Regions from separate parts of the Synechococcus sp. F70.1 genome, predicted to be linked through region 2. Evidence: predicted binding sites of a transcription regulator. Region 2 holds the regulator's gene; the other holds the start of a gene.

Region 1 (7,068 bases), on a different contig from region 2:
ACTTCAGTAACTTGACGGGCCAAGCGCCCCTGCTCGATGCTGGCCTGCTCCTGAAAGCCATAGCGGGCGAGGGCTTGCACCAGCGCTTCTCCTCGCACCTGACCATTTCTTTCCAGAAGCCGGCGGTTGGCGGGGTGGGCGCCGGCAGCGTAGGGTCGAAACACACGGTTGAGTTCGGCTTCTGCCTGCCGCTGGCCCCTCAAGTTAGGAACGCGCAAGGGGGCATCCACTGCCACCAGGCAGGGATCCCCTCTAGCTTGGGCTTGGATGTAGTCCACAATTTCCTCATTGGTCCCCAGGAGGCGGCTGTCCAGGAGGTAGCCTGTCAGGTTTTGAATGGCGGGATCCAGAATCTCCACCTCCAGCGTCGCCACCCCCGAAGGGTTGCGGGCTGACCAGGCCAGATCTAGGCCAATGCAGACTAACCGTGCCACGCCGCCTTCTCCTCTGCGCCCCCTGGGATAAGGAAAAGGGATCCCACCTGGGATCCCGAAAGATTATTTCAGGCAGTCAACTCTACCCCGGCAAGGCAGCAGACTCTCTGCTACCTGGAGAAGCCGTTGCCTCTTCGTGCCAGGGGATTAGTAGTCGTAGTCATCCGCGCCGCCGCCACCGCCAGCTGGCTTGTTGTTCTTGGGCTCGGGCTTGTCCACCACAATAGCTTCGGTGGTGAGCACCATGCCGGCAATCGAGGCAGCGTTTTGCAGGGCAGAGCGGGTGACTTTGGCTGGGTCAACGATACCCGCTTCGAACATATCCACATAGGCGTCGTTCTGGGCATCGTAACCCACCGTGAAGGGCTTCTCTTTCACCCGCTCCAGCACAATCGAGCCGTTCTGGCCGGCGTTCTCGGCAATGCGGCGCAGCGGAGCGCCCAGAGCACGGGCCACCAGCATAGCTCCCACCAGCTCATCGCCAGACAGGTTGGCCTGCGCCCACTCCGTAACCACCGGAATCAGGTGGGCCAGAGTGGTGCCGCCGCCGGGGACGATCCCCTCTTCTACCGCCGCCTTGGTGGCGTTGATGGCATCTTCCAGGCGCAGCTTGCGATCCTTCATTTCCGTTTCGGTGGCCGCGCCCACTTTAATCACCGCCACACCGCCAGCTAGCTTGGCCAGGCGCTCTTGCAGTTTTTCTTTGTCGTAGGTGGAGTCGGTCTCTTCAATTTGGCGACGGATTTGCTCGCAACGGGCTTTCACCGCCGCTTCATTGCCCTCCGCCACGATGGTGGTGTGGTCTTTGGTTACCGTGACGCGGCGAGCCGAGCCAAAGGACTCAAGACGTGCATTCTCCAGCTTCAGGCCGCGCTCCTCGCTAATCACTTCGCCGCCGGTGAGGATGGCGATGTCCTCCAGCATGGCCTTGCGGCGATCCCCAAAGCCGGGCGCTTTCACCGCCACCACGCTCAGCACGCCCCGCAGCTTGTTCACCACCAAGGTGGCCAGGGCTTCCTTCTCAATGTCTTCGGCGATGATCAGCAGCGGACGACCGGCGCGGGCCACTTGCTCCAGAACCGGCACCAGGTCTTGCACCAGGGTAATCTTCTTGTCGGTGATTAGGACGTAGGGGTTCTCCAGAACCGCCTCCATCCGCTCCGTGTCAGTGACGAAGTAGGGGGAGATGTAGCCTTTGTCAAAGCGCATCCCCTCCGTCACTTCCAGCTCGGTGGTCATGGACTTGCCTTCTTCTAGGGAGATCACCCCCTCGCGGCCCACTTTTTCCATGGCCTCGGCAATCATGCGGCCCACTTCCTCATCGTTGCCAGCGGAAATGGCCGCCACCTGGGCAATGGCTTTGGAGTCTTCTACTGGGCGGGCATGTTCAGCAATTTTGTCCACTAGGAACTTCACCGCCTTGTCAATGCCGCGCTTGAGGGCAATGGGGTTGGCGCCAGCAGCCACGTTCTTGAGCCCTTCTTTCACCATGGCGTGGGCCAAGACCGTAGCTGTAGTGGTGCCGTCGCCAGCGATGTCGTTGGTTTTAGAGGCAGCTTGACGGATGAGAGAAACTCCCGTGTTTTCAATGTGGTCTTCCAGCTCAATTTCTTTGGCAATGGTTACCCCATCGTTGACAATCTGGGGTGCGCCAAATTTTTTCTCCAGCACCACGTTGCGCCCTTTGGGGCCAAGGGTAACGGCTACGGCCTCTGCCAAAATGTCCATGCCGTGTTCAAGAGCGCGACGGGCTTCTTCGCTGAAAATAATCGACTTAGCCATAGTCAACCTCCAACGGTCAGCCAACGAAGGATAAGCTAGAAGCTAGCAGCAGTTGGTCTCTTTTACAGCACTTGCCGCCTCTTGCTAGAACTACTGAACAATGGCGAGGATGTCCCGCTCAGCTAGCAGCACATACTCCTCGGTACCCAGCTTCACCTCCGTGCCGGCGTACTTGGAGTAGAGTACTCTGTCGCCTACTTTCAGCTCTATTGGAATAACCTTGCCATCGTCATTGCGCTTGCCAGGACCGACCGCAACCACTTCCCCTACTTGGGGTTTCTCTTTGGCAGTGTCAGGCAAAAAGATCCCGCCTGCGGTTTTCTCATCCTGCTGGGCAACTTTCACCAGCACACGGTCGCCCAGCGGTTTCAGCGTAGAGACGTTCAGCGTTACTGCAGCCATACCAAGTGTCCTCCGTGATGCCTATGGCAGGAAGTCAAAGGGTGATTGAGGAGTCAACTAAACTTGCATCCATTGAGGCTTTAGCACTCTCGGCTTCCGAGTGCTAGTTTATCAGTCAGCTCTGCAGCCTGACAATAGCTGCAACGACAGACGAGGCGGTTGGGTGTGGATCTCCCGACTTCCTCTGCGCCCTTTGGGGGAGGAGAGGCGGTGCGAATTCCCTTGTTTCAGGTGGATGCCTTTACGGCAGTGCCCTTTAGGGGCAATCCGGCAGCGGTTTGCTTGCTGTCCCAGGAGCTGCCGCAGGAGCTGTTGCAGGCAATTGCGGCAGAGAACAATCTGTCGGAAACAGCTTTTTTGCTGCCCCAGGGATCCTGGGATGGCCTCCCCCACTACAGCCTGCGCTGGTTTACCCCCACAACGGAAGTGGATCTCTGTGGGCACGCCACCCTAGCTGCTGCCCATGTGCTCTTGAGCGAAGTTCACCCAGAAGCTCAGGAGGTGGCCTTCTCCACCCGCAGTGGCCAGGTGTTGGTGCGGCAGCAAGGAAAGCGGCTAGCGATGGATTTCCCCTCCCAGACTCCCCAACCTTGGCTGGAAGCGCAAGAACAGGTGGCGGCGGCCTTGGGGATCCCTCCTCTAGAGTTGTACCGCGGCAGCATGGGGGTAGCGGTGCTGGCTTCGGCGCAGCAGGTGCGGCAAGTCCAGCCGAATTGGGCTCAGGTGGAGGCGCTCCCTGTCTCCGGGTTAATCGTCACCGCTGGCGGAGCAGATTCAGAGGAGGGAGCGGATTTTGTTTGCCGCGTTTTCGCCCCCCGCTTGGGGATTCCGGAGGATCCCGTAACCGGCTCTGCCCAGTGTCTGTTGGCGCCTTATTGGTCGAAGCGGCTGGGTCGAACTGAGCTCAGGGTGCGGCAGCTCTCGACGCGGGGGGGTGAGCTCTGGTGTCGCTATCTCGGCGCTCGGGTGGAGATTGCCGGGCAGGCAGTGCTGGTGATGGTGGGAGAGCTGAGGATTCCTTAAGAAAAAACACCCCGGCTGGTTCCGGGGTGCTGGGAATGATGGGAAGAGTGGGGCTAGCCCAAAAGTTCTGCCGCCTGAATAAGTTCCACTTGCTTTTTCTTGAGTACCAAGAGGAGCTGAGTGATAGCCACTGCCGCCAGGAAGGCCACCATCCACTTCACCCGATCCGGGCTCTGCAGCACCAGATCCCGCTCCACTTGGCCAAAGCCGCCCACGTTGGGGTTGTTGGTAACCGGATCCCCTTCTTTGACGCTGTCGCCAATGTTAACCACCAACTCCGGCCCCGGCGGCACCACCAGATGCTGGATACCGTTCTCAGTTTCGAAGCTGAGCACTCGCGTGCCCGGCAACTCGTATTCGGGTGGCACCAGGGCGGCCAGCTCTGCCGGCAGGTCGCTAAGATCCGACTCGATAGTGGCGATGCTGGTCAGGCGGCCGGTGGCGGGAGCGCGGAAGACGTTGTTGTTGCTGAGGCTGCCATCGGGGTTGATCTGGCCACGGCCCCGGTTGGCGCCAATGTAAACCCGATATTTCATGAAAGCCACTGAGGGATCCTCTTTCGGGTCAGGGGCTACCACCGGGAAGACGATTTCCTGGTGCTGCTCACCGGGCAACGGCCCCACCAGGAGGATGTTGGGCTTCTGGTCACTGTAGGGAGTGATGTAGGTCTCAGCGGTCTCCTGCCGCTGCTTTTCTGTCATTTCCTCCTCGGTGGCCAGGCGGAAGCCCTCTGGCAAGATCACCACCGCGCCAACATTCAAGCCGCCCTTGCTGCCATCTGCTAGCACCTGCTGCTTGCTTAGGTCGTAGGGAATTCCAACTTTAATGGTGAACACCTGACCGGGGGTAACCGCCTGCGGCACTTCAGCCCGGACAGGCATGGCGTTCAGGTGGCAGTTGGCGCAGACAATTTTCCCCGTTGCCTCGCGGGGGTTATCGTAGGCCATCTGGGCATAGTAGGGGTAGGCTGCTGCTGGCGGAGATGCTACGACCATTAGCAGCAGCGCGCACAAGGCCAAGAAAAAAATTCGCTTCATAAGCTCAACTCAAAATTGCAATTCCAATCTGCAAAAGCTTTTTGCGCCCTCTCCTCGACAGCCTGTGGACGCTCTGGCTAAGACCAACGCCGTGCCCTCTTCAGGCTTTCCTCTTGCCACCGCCAGCCCTGCAATGGCGCGTTTAGGCCTCGCGGAAATCGGGGCCCTGCCAAGGGCTAAAGCGAATGTTGTCGCCGTCCACCGTGACGCTGACTAGCTCCAACGAACGGGGAGCCGGCCCCCGGATGACCTTGCCATTGGCTGCGTATTGGGATCCGTGACAGGGGCACTTGAAGAGGTTTTCTCCTGCATTCCAGGGCACCACGCAGCCGAGGTGGGTGCAGACGGCGTTGAGGCCGTAGTTAGCCACCGCTCCATTGTCGATCACGATGTAGGTGGGATCTCCCTTCAAGCCCTGGGCCAGGACGCGGTCCGTAGCCGCGTGGGTAGCTAGCAGCTCGCTGACGCGAATTGGCCTGCCGAGGGCATCTTGGGCAATTACCCCCTCCCCTGTCCCACCGGCAGAGGGAGGAATGAAATACTTCACCACCGGGTAGAGGGCACCCACGACCACCACCCCCACCGAGCCGCTGAGAAGGGCGTTCAAGAGAACCCGCCGGCTCATGGGGGGCGCCTCAAAGTTGCTCATCGCTTCGGTCATAATGGTCAGGAAAGCCTGAGAAGTTTTAACGTTCGTTGACAAACGACACCATCCTAACCGAGCCCCCTAGCCAATTTCATTAAGAAATGCAAAGCTAGGAGCAGCTCGAGGGGGAGGCCGATGCATCCAAGCCAACCTATGACGGGATCCGAGTTGCAAGCTTTGCTGCGGGAGAAGTGGGGCTGCTCCTACGACGTGCAGCTGCGCCGCTTGGGGGGTAGGGTGGTGTTGTTGGTGATGTGGCGCTACCTAGAGCAGCCCTCTTTCCCCTTGACGGAAGCCGAGTATCTGGCTCGCCTGGAGTCGGTGATGGCCCATCTGCAGGCTTGGGGTGTGTGGGAAACGGTGCGGCGAGAAATTGAGGCTACCCGCCAGAAACCTCGCATAGGCAAGGCGGTGGCCATTCCTCTGAATTTGCAAGGGGTGGGAGAGCGGGCCTGCGAGTGGCTGCTGTAGCCTGGCTCTTCTCTACAACGGAAAACTCCACCGGCTTGCGGCTATCCAACTTCCACCAGGCCGGCCTGCAGGGCCTGCAAAAACTGGCGGGCGGTGCGACCGGAGAAGCCGTTCTGCTGCTGAGCCCAGATCAGCGCTTGGCGGCGCAAGGTATCTAAAGGCTGAGAGAGGCCCAGCCGCTGCGCCAAGTGTTCCACCGTAGCCAGATAGTCGGCTTGGCTAAAAGGGGCAAAGGTAAGGGTAAGGCCAAAGCGATCCCGCAGCGACAGCTTTTCCTGCACCGTATCCCAGGCGTGGATCTCTTGATCTTGGGGGTTGGGACGATCGCCAAAAAACTCGCGGATAAGGTGGCGGCGGTTGCTGGTGGCATAGAGGCGCACATTGGGCGGCGGTGGAACAAGATCTCCCTCCAAGAGCACCTTGAGCTGCTTAAACTCGGTTTCGTCCGCCTCAAAGGAGAGATCGTCTACAAATAAGACAAAGGGCAGCGCCTGCTGTCGCAGCTCCGCCAAGATCTCCGGCAACTGCATCAAGTCTCTGGGTCTTAGCTCCAGTAGGCGCAGTCCCTGCGGGCCGTAGCGGCGCAACAACGCCTTCACCAGCGAAGACTTGCCGGTGCCCCGCGCTCCGTAGAGCAACACATGCAAAGCTGGATCCCCCCGCAGCAGCGCTTCGGTGTTGGCGGCCAGCTGCTGTTTCTGCCGTTCGTAGCCGTAAATCTCTTCCCATTCGGGCAAGTCGGGAGCAGGGATCCCTTCTAGCCCTGCTGGCCCCCAGCGAAAGGCCCAATAGCGGCTACAGAGCCCTACCCCTGCTTGGCGGTAGTGGGCAATCAAGGCCTCTAGGCTCTGGCCCCAATCGGCCAAGGGGCGAGGATCCCAGCCAAAGCTGCTGCTGTTTTCATCTGGCCAGGAGATCCCTAGGCCCAGCGCCTGCATTTGCTCGGCGATCGTCTCCTGGCTATTGGCTAGGATTTGCAGGCAACGGAGATCGTGGCGGGCCGCTTGCAGAAGGGGTGCCGGGATCCCTTGCGGTTGCAGCGCCGCCCGCGAGAAAGGGTTATCGGCCCAGCGGATCTCCCGGATCAGCCACTCCCGCCAGCTCAAGCCCTGCTGGGCCAAAAGCTCAAACCAACGCCCATAGGCTCTCCAGCAGGGCAAGGGATCCCCGCTCATCAACTGCTGAATGAGCTCCTGCCAGGCTAGGGCCAGGGGATGGGCGCAGATGTCCCGAAACACCAGCAGCCTAGCCGCCGCTTCCGCCGCTTCTTCTA
Region 2 (7,068 bases):
TCGCAGCGCTTCACCACTCCCTTTGCCGGCGATCCCTTCCGGCTTTATCGCTCCCTGCGGCTCATTAACCCCTCTCCCTACATGGCATTTCTCCAGTTTGGCGATCTTTGCCTTGTCGGCTCCAGCCCAGAGGTGATGGTCAAGCTCAGCCGCGTTGGGGAAGAGCGCCTTGCCACCGTTCGTCCCATTGCCGGCACCCGCCCTCGCGGCGCTACCCCTGCCGAAGACCACCAGTTGGAGCAGGAGCTGTTGGCGGATCCCAAGGAGCGGGCGGAACATGTGATGCTGGTGGACTTGGCCCGCAACGACCTAGGCCGGGTCTGCCGCCTGGGATCCGTGCAGGTGGACGACCTGATGCAGATTGAGCGCTACAGCCACGTGATGCACATTGTCAGCAACGTGGTGGGGCAGTTGGATCCCCGCTACAGCGCCTGGGATCTGCTGCGGGCCACCTTTCCTGCGGGCACGGTTACCGGCGCTCCTAAGATCCGCGCCATGCAGATTATCCACGAACTGGAAGGGTGCCGCCGCGGCCCCTACGCTGGCGCCTACGGCTACTACGACTTTGCCGGCCAACTGAACACCGCCATCACCATCCGCACCCTCCTGGTTCACCGCGGCCAGGTGAGTGTGCAGGCGGGGGCGGGCATTGTGGCCGACTCGGAGCCGGAGCGGGAGTACCAAGAATGTTTGAACAAAGCGCGGGGCATGCTCATGGCTGTAGCCAGTTTGCAGGAAAGCCAGGGTGGCGCAGGGCCGCTTTAGCGCTGCTGTTGAGCGCAAGGGCGAGAAACCCAAGCCAAGTACTCTTCCTTCACCTCCAGCCAGCCACCGCCGGGGTAGTCGGGGCTGCGGCTGCGGCGACCTGCTTTGAGGAGCCGGACCCCGGCTTCCACCTGCTCAAAGGTGGGGTGATGGGGGAGCAGCAAGGACAAGAACTGAAACAGGACTTGCCGCTGCAGCGCAAGGGGAGCAGCTCGCAAGGGATCCCGCCGCAACCCCGGCAGGGCCGGCTCATACACCTGCGGCCATAGCTGAGCGGCTTGGGCCACCACCAGTTCATGTTCTGCTTGTAACAAGATGGCGGCCCGGTTCAGAGCTTTTTCCACCTGGGGATTGAGGTGCCGCTTGAGATAGGGTATCACCTCCAGGCGGAGACGGTTGCGTCCGTGCGCCAAATCTTGATTGCTGCGATCCGGCCAGACCGGAAGCTGGTACTGCCGGCAAAACTCCTCTGTTTCCCACCGGAAAAGGCCTAGGAGAGGCCGCACCAGCCAGGCCGAGAAGGGATCCCGCTCGTCCAAACGCCGCCGCCAATCCAGACTAGCTAGCCCAGCTGCCCCCGTGCCCCGCAGCAGGTTCCACAAGAACGTCTCCGCGCGGTCACTGGCGGTGTGCCCCGTAACCACTGCCTCGCAATTCCAGGTGCGCGCCCATTTGTCCAGCTGTTGGTAGCGCCAAACCCGAGCCCCCGCCTCATCCCAGCGGATGGGATCGGCAGTTTCAATGGCATGAGGCAGGCCCTGCTGCTGCAGCCACTCTTGCAAAAAGCAGGCACACGCCGTTTCATCCTCCGACCAGCGGTGGTTACAGTGCAGGACAAAGATTTGCCAGTTCCAGCGCCGCTGCAGATCGCGCAGGATCTGGAGCAGACAGAAAGAATCTTGCCCGCCGGAAAGGGCCACTAGCAGCCGCTGGCCGGGGCGCAGCAGTTGCCGCTCGCGGATGGCACACTGAACGCGTAGGTGAAGAGGGGAGAGTCTGGCCACGGTGGGCGATTGCTCTTGGGAACTTGCACCTAGACTTCCTAGGCCAGAGCCCGCGTGAGATGGGAGGCCACCGTCTGCACCGCTGCAATGCTCCGCTCGTAGGCCATCCGCGTTGGCCCCAGCACGGTAACCGTCCCCAGCGGCGCCGAGCGACGGCGGTAGACTGAGGTGATAACCGTGCAGTGGCGCAGAGACTCCAGCGGATTCTCGCTGCCAATGTAGATGACCACGGGGATGGTGTGGAAGGGATCGCCAGAGGAGGGCGGGGCAGAAGGAGTAGCCTCGCTAGAGATCTGGCAATCTGGGGGGCTGGTAGTATAGAGCCCAATCATCCCTTGCAGTTGCTCGGATCCCGCCTCAATCAACTGGGCCACCGCTTGCACCCGTTGGGTCTGGGAGAACTCTGGCTGTCGCATCAGCTCTGTCATGCCTGCGCTAAACACAGGCCCCAAAGAGGGCCGCAGGTAGCGCTGGACCACTGAGCGCAGCAGTTGCTGCAGCCACTGGCTGTAGGCGCGAAACTCTTCGTCTAGCTTTAGCCAGCTCAGGTCCTGCAGCTCGGCAAAGGTCTTGCCCCGCAGCTTGAGGGTGAGAAAGTTGCTCAGTAGCTGCAGCTCGTCTTCCAAATCCTCATAGCGGCTGTCGGGCCATGCCGGTGGGCTGACCAAGGCTGAGTGGGCTTGGTAGGAATCGGTAACCACCACCACCATCACCCGCCCTGGCCCTACCGACAGCAACTGCACGTGGTGAATGGCTACAAGGGGCCCCTGAGGGGGGGTGATGAGGGCAATGCAGCCGCTCACGTGGGCCAAAAGCTGCGCCACCCTCTGGAGGAAACTGTCGAGGTCGTCTCCCAGCTCGCGACTAACCTGATCCAACAGCCGCTGCAGCGCAGGGTGGGGCTCCGGCTGGGGAGCGTCGTCGGGGATCCCCTCCATGCAGACGGAGGTCAACAAATCGTTGACATAAACCCGATAGCCAAAGTCGGAAGGGATCCGACCGGCAGAGGTGTGGGGCTGGAACAGCAACCCCGCCTGCTCAAGGGTGGCTAAGTCGTTACGAATGGTGGCTGTGCTTACCCCAAAGTTATACGACTGAGCCAAAGTCTTGGAGCCGACAGGTTCAGCCGTTGCAATGTAGCTGCGCACTGTCGCCCAGAGGATCTTCCGCTGGCGGGGAGTCAGTTCAAGTTTCATGGCCGCTCAAAAGAATCTGGTTAACCCGTATCTCAAAGCAGACTGCCAAGCAACCGGTAGATTCCCGTTGAGGACTGAGATACCAATCTAAATGAACCTTTAGTCTACCTAACGCTTCGTATTGATGAATTGATAATTTTTGACTTTTTGACAATTTAATTAACCTCGCTGGGGTGGACTGCCTGGCAAGGAAAGCTGCAAAATACCGACAGAGGCGTTGGGTTCGCCCTAAGCTTTCCCCAGAGCTGCTACTTCTGGGGCAACAGGGCTTACCTTTATCCCCTTTGTAACCTTTTGTTCTGAGGTTGCTCCAGGAGCTGAGAGTTCGCCTAGCTGCTCTGAGGGTAGCCGTTTTGGGAGGCAGGGGAAGATCTCGTTGACGAGCAAAGGCCTGACGGAGCTGAGTCCAGAGGACTAAGGGGATCGAGCTCCGCTAGCAGCTTGAGAGATCCGCCCGCTCCTTGCTAGCGCAGCTGGGCCACGGTTACGCCGCTTCCTCCCTCCTGGGGAGGTGCCGCAGCAAAACTCTGAACGCGCGGGTGATTTTGGAGATAGGCCCGGATACCCGCCCTGAGGCGACCCGTGCCGTGGCCGTGGATGATCCAAACGGGACCAGGAGGTGCCTGGGCCAAGTGCGCTTCGAGAATAGCCTCGGCCTCAGCCACGGTTTTCCCCCTTAGATCAAGGGTGTTGTGGCTGGTGCGCAGGTTAAGGGGGGCGGTGGCTGGTGGCGGGGGAGGTGGAGCCTTGGGGCGTTGGCGCTGCTTAGCCTGGTGTTCATCGAGGGGATCCAACTGGGCCCTTGGCACGGTGAACTTGAGGATGCCGCTGCGCACCACATACACCTCTCCTTCGACGGCAATGACCTCTCCCGTTTGTCCCAGCCCCCGCAGCCGCACCCGATCCCCCACCTCCGGCACAAACTCCGTGTCCACAGGTTGAGGTGCCGGCAAGTAGCGCTTGCGGATTTGCTCGAGATGGGCGGTTACTTGGTGAGGAGCGTCCCCCTGTTGCAGCTTGCGAATGGCGGCAGCCACTTCTTGGCGGGCAGCAGCCAGCAGAGTTTCCAGCCCCTGGCGCTGCTGGTACTCCAGTTGGGCCTCTCGCTCGGCCAGCCGCCGGCTGCGCTCTTGCATTTGGCGGTAGAGGGTCTCTAGCTCTTGGTGCAGGGATCCCACCTGGGCTGCCCGCTCTTCCAATTGAGCCCGCTGCGCTTCCAACCCAGCGATGACCTTATCCACTTGGCTTTCTCCCTGCAGACGCCGCTGGGCCCGCCGCAGGATCTCCGGATCCAACTGCAGCCGCTGGGCAATGGTCAAGGCGTTGGAGCGGCCCGGGATCCCCCACAACAGGCGATAGGTTGGGGCCAGGGTGGCTTCATCAAACTCCACCGAGGCATTTTCAAAGCCGGGGTGCTGGTACTTGAGGGCCTTCAGCTCGCCGTAGTGGGTGGTGGCCAGAGTCAGCAGGGCCTTTTCCGAGAGATACTCCAATAGCCCAGCCGCTAGGGCAGCGCCTTCGGTGGGATCCGTGCCCGCCCCCACCTCGTCCAGCAGAACAAGGGCCGGCGCTGGACTAGACTGCAGGGTTTGCACAATGCGGCTAATCCGATGGATGTGGCCGGAAAAAGTGGAGAGGTTTTGCTCCAGCGATTGCTCGTCACCGATGTCGGCATAGACCCCGTCAAACCAAGGCAGTTGGGGCGGATCTTGAGCTGGTAGGAAGATCCCTGCTTTAGCCATCAGCACCAACAGGCCCAGCGTCTTCAAGGCAACGGTTTTGCCACCGGTGTTAGGGCCAGTGATGACCACAGCACGAATAGACTCGGGGAGGGTGAAATCGATGGGCACCACTTCTAGGCCCTTGCCCTCTTGACGGGCCTGCCACCACAGCAAAGGGTGTCTAACCCGGCGCAGGCGCAATCCACCGGCAACAAACTGCGGACGGTTGCCCTCCAACCAAAGGCTATAGCGGGCGCGAGCCAGGGCTACCTCCAGCCTCACCATCACCGCTTGCAGGTGCTCCAAGTCGGCAGCCACGGCTCCCACCTGGGCCGAGAGCGCCGCCAAGATTCGCTCCTCCTCCGCCCGGAGGCGAGCCTCGGTTTCTCGCAAGCGGTTGCCCAGCTCCACCACCGCATAAGGCTCTACATAGAGGGTAGCCCCACTGGCAGAGCTGTCGTGGACAAGGCCGCGGATGAGATCCCGGTGGGTGGCCTTCACCATCAGCACAAAACGTCCCTGCCGCTGGCCAATCAGGGTATCCTGCAGCGCCTGTGGGCACTGGCTCATCACCTCTTGCAGGCGTTCCTGGATCTGGCTGCGAAAAAGGCGGTGCTGACGGCGCAGGTCGGCAAGGGCTGGGCTGGCGCTATCTCTCACCTCGCCGTGCTCGTCCAGACAGCGGAAGATCTCCTGCTCCAGCTCAGGGTAGGTGCGCAGGCTGCTCACCCACTCCTGCAGGCGGGGTAGGTGCTCCTGCTCATCGATGAGGCGACGAAGGCGGCGAGCAGTTCCCAGGGTTGTGGCAATCTGGATCAGCTCTTCCCCGCTCAGGACACCCCCTCGTTCGACCCGTTCCAGGGCCGGCAGCAAGTTGTGGATCCCCTCCAGGGAAACCCCCCCTGGCTGGCTGCGATCCAGCCGTATAGCTTCCTCGGTTTGGTCAAGGTAGGCCTCGCTCTCCTCGCGGCTACGCCAGGGATCTAGCTCCAGACAGGCGCGACGGCCCAGAGGTGTAGCCGCAAAAGTGGCTAGCTGTTGACAGAGGCGGGGCCACTCCAACAATTCCAAGGTTTCCTGGCGGAGGGAAGAGTCGGGGCAAGAAGAGACCGAAGGGATAGCCGTAGGCATTACCTAGCGATTTGAAGAATACCGAAGACGCAGTCGCTCCATCTCGCGTAAAAATTGCCGCTGGTAGTTGAGAAAAGCGGTGTGCCACTCGCGGAAGCGCCGCTCGCCATCGCGCACCAACATCTGTCGGTAGTGCTCGGAGTTGAGGCGGGGCCGGGCTGAGTCCATAGGGTTCAAAGAACGCTCTGCTCCTATTGTGGCAGGCTCCGGGGTACCTCTTGGAGCTTCCAACCGGAGAGGTTCTGCCCCTGCAGGAAGAGGCCTTGCCATACTGGAAAGCGAGGCTTCCTGGCCAATGCTCAACCCGCAACCTGAGATTCCGTGCGCAAACGAGTAACGTTGATCTTCCCGCGGCACTTGGTGAACGTGCCTGTTACCTACCGCCTGGCCAAAGACTTCGACGTGGCGGCCAACATCCTGCGCGCTAGAGTCAGTCCCAACGAAGTGGGCACCCTCGTGGTGGAGCTCTCGGGGGATATCGACCAGGTGGAAGCAGGGCTGGAGTGGGTGCAGTCGCTGGGGATCGAGGTGGCTGACCAGACCAAGGAAATTCAGATTGACCCGGATTTGTGTGTAGACTGCGGCTTGTGCACGGGAGTCTGCCCTACCGAAGCCCTGAAGATTTCAGCTCCTGACTGGAAGCTAGAGTTCCGGCGCAACCGCTGCGTCATGTGCGAACAGTGCATTCCCACCTGCCCGGTTGGGGCCATTAGCGCCAGCCTGTAGGCAGCCTTGAGCTCTGGCGACCTCTCCCAAGAGTAGAATGGGCAGTACTAGGTTCTGGGGCAAGCTCACCATGGCTTCTACCACCTGGCTAGTTTGGGCAACTTATGGTGCTCTAGCAGCTCTTTACCTGCTGTTGCTGCCGTTTTTGTCTTTGGTGTACGTGGACAAGCGCTGGAACTGCAGCGGCGCCTGGGAAAAGGTGTTGATGTTTTTCCTGGTCTTGTTTTTCTTCCCCGGCATGGTGTTGGTAGCCCCCTTCATGACGTTTCGGCCTAAGCCGCGTTCCCTCTAGAGCCCTCGAGCTATGCGCAGACGAGATATCCTCGGCATTGGCCTGGCCCTGCTGCTGGGGGGAGGCGTTCTTTACGGTCTGTTGCTTTGGGCCGGCCTAGACACGGGAACGGCACAGCAGGTGTCGAGTGCGGCGTTTATGCTGGGGTGCCTGGGCTGGACGGTGAGTTACCTGAGGCGGGTTCTAAGCGGCGAGATGACTCTGAAGGCCCAGTGGGCCAGTTTCGAAAGGCA

The links. Region 2 encodes HrcA, which represses chaperone genes, less so after heat shock. Its sites were predicted from a motif close to TTAGCACTCNNNNNNNNNGAGTGCTAA; they were not measured.
Region 1: groES (co-chaperone GroES) is a predicted target of HrcA. The motif match lies at 2,699-2,725, and genes of this name have one in related genera.

The regions. Positions count from the first base shown of each region.
Region 1 covers NZ_JANSJL010000084.1:3,703-10,770, forward strand. Annotated here, with positions in the region: gene NW860_RS08640 (DUF429 domain-containing protein) at 1-434, opposite strand, end outside; gene groL (chaperonin GroEL) at 582-2,216, opposite strand; gene groES (co-chaperone GroES) at 2,307-2,618, opposite strand; gene NW860_RS08655 (PhzF family phenazine biosynthesis protein) at 2,784-3,641, shown strand; gene NW860_RS08660 (apocytochrome f) at 3,695-4,678, opposite strand; gene NW860_RS08665 (cytochrome b6-f complex iron-sulfur subunit) at 4,821-5,339, opposite strand; gene NW860_RS08670 (DUF3067 family protein) at 5,478-5,795, shown strand; gene NW860_RS08675 (ATP-binding protein) at 5,837-7,068, opposite strand, start outside.
Region 2 covers NZ_JANSJL010000087.1:61,998-69,065, reverse strand. Annotated here, with positions in the region: gene trpE (anthranilate synthase component I) at 1-765, shown strand, start outside; gene tilS (tRNA lysidine(34) synthetase TilS) at 762-1,769, opposite strand; gene hrcA (heat-inducible transcriptional repressor HrcA) at 1,808-2,965, opposite strand; gene NW860_RS09040 (endonuclease MutS2) at 3,430-5,817, opposite strand; gene NW860_RS09035 (hypothetical protein) at 5,821-5,985, opposite strand; gene NW860_RS09030 (NIL domain-containing protein) at 6,139-6,543, shown strand; gene ndhL (NAD(P)H-quinone oxidoreductase subunit L) at 6,614-6,835, shown strand; gene NW860_RS09020 (DUF3007 family protein) at 6,848-7,068, shown strand, end outside.